Regions from separate parts of the Parageobacillus sp. NEAU-HV-2 genome, predicted to be linked through region 1. Evidence: riboswitches for the same ligand, from Rfam matches in the RefSeq annotation. Region 1 holds a riboswitch; the other holds the start of a gene.
The links. A riboswitch is a leader RNA that binds a small molecule or an ion and turns the genes downstream of it on or off. The one in region 1 is predicted to bind FMN.

Region 1 (3,417 bases):
AGAGCGACTGTGCCTTTGAGATTTCATGTTTGGCGACAGTTTCTTTTGCATAATCCAGCCTCTCTTGTTGTAAACTCATATCACGTTTTCTCCTTTCCTTGTACATAATCATTTTCCCTATAATCACAATGTTTAAGAAAAAGCTGCTTCTTAAAATATATCCAACATTTGTGGTAAAACTATGAACTTCTTGTGAATTAATTTATAAATAACTGTCTCAACAGGAATGAACTTTGCAATTACTTTTATGTTTTCTCCTCAACTCAAAAACTTGTTACTCAGCCGATTTAGCATGATACCCATCAGCAACATACTTCCATCTTCAATCGTTCTTTTACTTCACGAAGTCTTTTTCCGAATTTTTCCATTTTCTGCTCGAATTTTTATCTGGTACACTCTGCATGTTCACAATCGCAGCAATACAAGAAAATGCTTCTGGCATCACTCTATGTCTATTTATTTCCTGCCAATATAGTTGCGTACACCGCTTTCTCGCCGTATCATTTTATATAAATTCATACATAGAAAGGGTGCACACCGATGACAAAACAACTGCCACCAGGCCAATTCGAAACCGACAAATGGCCGATTCTCCATGAGGGAGATGTCTATCCATTTGATGAATCAACATGGGAATTCCGCTTATTTGGGGATGTAAAAGAAGAAGTCTCTCTTTCCTATCAGCAAGTAATGGAGCTGCCAAAAACAATATCGACGATCGATATGCATTGCGTGACGACGTGGTCGAAGTTTGATACAACGTTTGAAGGAATCGCCTTTCGCGAGTTTTTGCGCTTTGTTGAGCTGGAGACAGATGTGAAATACGTGAAAATTTACGGCTATTTGAACGGAGACCGCTTCGGCTATTCGGCAAACTTGCCGCTGGAGGCGCTGATGGGCGATGATGCGCTGTTTGTGTACCGCTGGAAAGATAAACATCATGACTGGCAGGATATTTCCCCAAAACATGGCTATCCACTCCGCTTTATTCCACCCGCATCGTTTTACTTATGGAAAGGGGCGAAATGGGCATCCGGGATCCGGTTTATGAAAAAAGACGAGCCGGGATATTGGGAACAGCGCGGTTATTCGATGACGGCCAATCCGTTTAAAGAAGAACGCTTTGCCAATCCAGCCGACACGTTTAAGTGATGGTGACGGAGCTTTCCGAACAAAAAACGAGGACCGCTTCGCTCAGGAAGGGTCCTCGTTTTGCTATGACTAAACATGATTAGCCACAGTTTGTTTTTGCAGCCACTGATGCAAACGAACAAATAAGAGCATAAATACAATCGTGATCATCAATCCTTTCACTGCGTTAAACGGCAAGATAGCCGAAACAACAAGCGCCTTTGTTTCCGGCGCGCTCATCGCCGGTGCGCCTAGAAAGATCGTATATGCCGGCAGAAACACATAGTAGTTCAATACGCTCATCATCAACGCCATGACGGCGGTGCCAGTGGCCAATCCAGCCAGCATTCCTTTTTTCGATTTTGTTTTGCGGTACACATAATACGTCGGCAAAATAAACGTAATCCCGGCCATGAAGTTGGCGATATGTCCGACCGGAACGCCGGTAGGACTGCCGACCATGAAATAATTTAGCACATTTTTTAGCAATTCCACGAACACTCCCGCCAGCGGCCCGTACAAAAGCGCGGCGATCAATGCCGGAACGTCGCTGAAATCCACCAAAAGAAAGTTTGGAAACGGCGGGAGCGGAAAGTTTAACAGCATCAGCAAATACGAGATGGCACTAAATACCCCAATCAAGACAAGCGCTCGGACATTCATTTTTCTCATGTCGATTCTCCTCTCCTTCTCGTGATTCATCCTCACAAGAAAGAAGGCTGCCATCTTGAGCGTCAAATAAAAAACCCTTAAGTGTTCACACTTAAGGGAGAAAAAGGGTATGCTCAAATAGACGTTCGAGTGCACAACATTCGAACGCCGGCAAACCTTCATCTTCTCCCATCCAGACTATACTGTCGGCTCCGGACTCGCACCGGATCCTGCCTTGCGGCTCGCGGGCTGAGAAGCGCAATCGCTTCATCACCGCCGGTCGGGAATTTCACCCTGCCCCGAAGATGAATCGTATCTTTTTTTATATGCGATTGTACATTTAGTATACAATTTTTATATAAATTCTGTCTACCATTTTTTATGCAATAAAGTTTTTTATTTGCACAACATTTTTATGATAAAATAAAAACGGAAAAAGATAGCAAATAGTAAGGAGAGTGGCTAAATGAAACAGGAAATCATCGAACGCTTTACGAAATACGTGAAAGTCAACACGCAATCCGACCCAAACAGCGATACTTGCCCTTCCACACCTGGCCAGCTGGAGCTTGGAAAAATGTTGGTGGAAGAATTAAAAGCAATCGGTATGGAAGAAGTGACAATGGATGAAAACGGATACGTGATGGCAACATTGCCGGCGAATACGGATAAAGATGTGCCAACCATTGGCTTTTTAGCCCATATGGACACAGCGACCGAATTTACGGGGGCAAACGTCAATCCGCAAATCGTCGAAAATTATGACGGCGGCGATATCGTCTTAAACGACTCGTTAAACATTGTCCTGTCGCCAAAAGATTTCCCGGAATTGGCCAACTATAAAGGCCATACGCTCATCACCACCGACGGCACGACGTTATTGGGAGCAGACGATAAAGCAGGAATCGCCGAAATTATGACGGCGATGGCTTATTTAATTCAGCACCCGGAAATTAAACACGGCAAAGTGCGCGTCGCCTTTACGCCGGATGAAGAAATCGGCAGAGGCCCGCATAAGTTTGATGTCGCTAAGTTCGGCGCTAAATTTGCGTACACAGTCGACGGCGGCCCGCTCGGCGAATTGGAATACGAAAGCTTTAACGCCGCGGAAGCAAAAATCACGATCAAAGGGAAAAACGTCCATCCCGGCACTGCCAAAGGAAAAATGATCAACTCGATGAAAATTGCGATGGAATTTCACGGACAGCTTCCTGCTAACGAGGCGCCTGAGCATACGGAAGGATACGAAGGATTTTATCATTTGCTGTCTTTCCAAGGAAATGTCGAAGAAACAATGCTTCATTACATAATCCGCGACTTTGACCGCCAACAATTTGAAGCACGCAAAGCAAAAATGCAGGAAATCGCGGCAAAATTGCAAGAAAAGTACGGAAAAGAGCGAATCATGATTGAAATAAAAGACCAATATTATAACATGAAAGAAAAAATCGAACCTGTCCGTGAAATCGTCGATATCGCCTATGAAGCGATGAAAAACTTAAATATTGAGCCGAAAATTTCGCCGATCCGCGGCGGAACGGACGGTTCGCAGCTTTCCTACATGGGACTGCCGACGCCAAACATCTTTGCCGGCGGCGAAAACTTCCACGGCCGCTACGAATATATTTCCGTCGA
Region 2 (3,417 bases), on a different contig from region 1:
GGCCATTTGCGGACAATCCGCCCGATGCCGTCCACATGCCCGGAGACGAAATGGCCGCCGAAACGTCCGTTTGCCGCCATCGCCCGCTCCAGATTGACCTTTGACCCTTTGCTTAACGTACGGAGCGACGTTGCTTTGACCGTTTCCGGCATCACATCGACCGTAAACGTGCGGTCGGTAAAGGAGGTGACAGTCAAGCAAACACCGTTGACCGCGATGCTATCCCCGAGATGGACATCAACTAAAATTTTTTTGGCGCCGATCGTCATGACAATCGCTTCACCCGACTGTCTTATATGTTCAACTGTTCCGACTTCCTCAATAATTCCTGTAAACATCCTCTATCCATCCTTATTATATTTTTGGTATGGCAACGATTTTTATATCCGGTCCGATCGTTTCTACTTGGCGAATTTGAAGCTCCATCACATCCGCCATATTGGCAAACCCGACCCCGCCGATTGGCGTCGGCGCTTGTTTTCCGCCGATGATTTTCGGCGCAAAGTAGGCAACAATTTCATTTACTGCCCCCGCGCGGATAAAGCTATCATGCACATGCGACCCGCCTTCGACAAAAAGCGAAGTAACTCGTTTTTCGCCAAGCACGTGCAATAATTCTTTGATATCGATGTAAGGCTTGCACATGGAGATTACTTTCACATGTTCTTTTTCAAACTGTTTCTTTTTCTCCTCACTGACCTCACTGCCGACAACGATCCATGTTTCCGCCGCGCCGTCACGGATCACGTTAGCATCGAGCGGAGTGCGCAAATGCGTATCCAAGACGATGCGGATCGGGTTTTTTCCGCCCTCCGGAAGCCTTACTGTCAAGCTCGGATTGTCGGCGATCACCGTATTGACTCCCACAAGAATTGCATCGTGCACCGCCCGGCAGCGATGCACATCTTCGCGGGCCGCTTTGGATGTAATCCATTTGCTTTCCCCAGTCGAAGTCGCAATTTTCCCATCTAAGCTGCTTGCATATTTGAGCGTCACAAACGGCGTTTTCGTTGCAATATAGTGGAAAAATACACGGTTTAATTCATCCGCTTCTTCTTTCAGCACGCCAAACTGTACCTCAATTCCCGCCTTTTGCAGCTTTTCGATTCCCTTTCCAGCCACAAGCGGATTCGGATCTGTCGTGGCGATGACGACGCGGCGGATGCCCTTTTCGATCAGCAAATCGGCGCATGGCGGCGTCTTTCCATAATGGCTGCACGGCTCCAATGTAACATAGACCGTCGCACCTCTTGCCTTCTCGCTGGCCATGCGGATCGCATGCACTTCTGCGTGCGGCTCCCCTGCTTTTAAATGGGCGCCAAAGCCGACAATTTCCCCGTCTTTCACCACCACCGCGCCGACAACTGGATTAGGAGACGTCTGTCCGATCCCTGCTTTGGCGATTTCAAGGGCCAGGCGCATATACTGTTCGTCGCTTCGCATCATATTCGCCTCCTTTTTCCCATAAAGAAAACCCCAGGCGTAATATCCTGGGGCAAAGTTATGCAGAATCACTAGCAATGTATCTGAATCTCCACACGACTATAGTCGGTGGGTTCTGACGTACTACTACACCTGCGTGCAGGCGCTCACTCTTGTTCCGCCAAACTTTCATGGGCAAACACCTCACTGGTGTTTAACGCCCTGCCGGCTCGGTTGAAAGCCGTGTTCCACTTCATCCCAATGACTCAAGTCGCGGGCTTTCGTGGTATATACTTTTGTAAAAAAATGGAAAATAAACTGCGAAAAGCGAAGCTTTCCCGCTCAAACAGCTGCCGTTCGAAATGCTCCAACCCTCTGCCATAAAGGCAGAAACCGTATAAGGAAAATACCTAAGCAATACGAACAGGAAATCATTTACATGCTGTGATCCTTCTCCCATCCAGACTATACTGTCGGCTCCGGAATCGCACCGGATCGTGCCTATACGGCTCGCGGGCTGAGAAGCGCATCGCTTCATCACCGCCGGTCGGGAATTTCACCCTGCCCCGAAGGATGCAAACCATATGAAGTTTTTTATTTATTATATCATATCATAGCGAGTTGTCCATTTTTTTACGAATAACTGGCATCGGCGAAAAAACTGCTCTCTTTATCTATTTGGCGATAAACAGCCAATAAATAACTCCCCAAAGAAAGCTTATTCCGAGCAGAAGGAAAAACAAAAGCCAATTGCGCCGCTGCATTTTTTCACCTCTTGCTACACAAAAACAATGTGATAAAACGATTTAACAGCACGGTGTCTACCTAGTCTTTTTCCGACTGTTTACTCCTCGTCAAACACTTTAACTTCCTTCATGACATCGCCGTTTTTCATGGATTTTACTGCATCTATTCCCGATGTCACTTGGCCAAACACGGTATGGACGCCATCTAGGTGCGGCTGCGGTTCATGAACAATAAAAAACTGGCAGCTGCCCGTATCGCGTCCGCGGTGCGCCATCGATATCGCGCCGGTCACATGTTTATGCGGATTGTTGTCCGTTTCGCACGGAATCGTATAGCCCGCGTCGCCTGTACCATTGCCATATGGACATCCGCCTTGGCTGACGAACCCAGGAATGACGCGATGGAACGTTAGCCCATTATAAAAACCTTCATTCGCTAATTTTTCAAAATTAGCGACTGTAATCGGCGCTTCATTCGGAAACAGTTCAAACTCGATTTTTGCCCCGTTTTCCATTAAGATATATCCTTTTTTCGCCATACATAACCAGCTCCTTTTTTATTGATAACGCATCACTATCATATCATTGTTGTTAATATAAAAAAAGTAATATAATGTATTACGGATATTCTAAAAAAGAAGTAATAGGAAAAACAAATCAACGCACCATGATCAAGTTACCTTTATGAAGGAGGCTGACATTGTGAAACGACTGTTGATAGGGTGTCTGCTTACATCGCTGCTATTTACGCTTCCAGCCATGGCAGCAGCCGATGCCGCGGAAGGCGATGTCATTATTACATTGGGCGAGAACTTGACCGAGCCGCAAAAACAAAAAGTATTAGAAGAGATGAACGCGCCGGATAACGCGCAAATCATCACCGTTTCCAACGCAGAAGAACATAAATATCTCGATGGGCTAATCCCGAGAGCACAAATCGGAACACGGGCGATTTCCTCAGCGATGATCACGATTGGCGCCCAAGGTTCTGGACTGGACGTGGAAACGCATAACATTACATGGGTAACGAAAGAGATGTATACAAACGCGCTGATTACAGCCGGGGTAAAAGACGCAAAAATTTATGTCACTGCTCCGTCTCCGGTATCCGGCACAGCTGCATTGACCGGGTTGATGAAGGCGTATGAAGTTTCTTCCGATAAAGTGATTCCTGACGATGTCAAAAAAGTGGCAACGGAAGAAATGGTAAAAACCGCCAAGCTTGGGGAATCGATCGGACCGGATAAAG

Region 2: another riboswitch for FMN. It lies ahead of ribD (bifunctional diaminohydroxyphosphoribosylaminopyrimidine deaminase/5-amino-6-(5-phosphoribosylamino)uracil reductase RibD); the one in region 1 lies ahead of AC1WMD_RS11435 (ECF transporter S component).

Annotation. Positions count from the first base shown of each region.
Region 1 covers NZ_JBXUJJ010000006.1:84,184-87,600, reverse strand. The annotation lists gene AC1WMD_RS11445 (PepSY-associated TM helix domain-containing protein) at 1-79, opposite strand, end outside; gene AC1WMD_RS11440 (sulfite oxidase-like oxidoreductase) at 541-1,152, shown strand; gene AC1WMD_RS11435 (ECF transporter S component) at 1,222-1,803, opposite strand; FMN riboswitch at 1,960-2,093, opposite strand; gene pepT (peptidase T) at 2,249-3,417, shown strand, end outside.
Region 2 covers NZ_JBXUJJ010000008.1:48,716-52,132, reverse strand. The annotation lists gene ribE (riboflavin synthase) at 1-338, opposite strand, end outside; gene ribD (bifunctional diaminohydroxyphosphoribosylaminopyrimidine deaminase/5-amino-6-(5-phosphoribosylamino)uracil reductase RibD) at 355-1,443, opposite strand; FMN riboswitch at 1,867-2,000, opposite strand; gene AC1WMD_RS13330 (peptidylprolyl isomerase) at 2,267-2,707, opposite strand; gene AC1WMD_RS13325 (DUF1002 domain-containing protein) at 2,871-3,417, shown strand, end outside.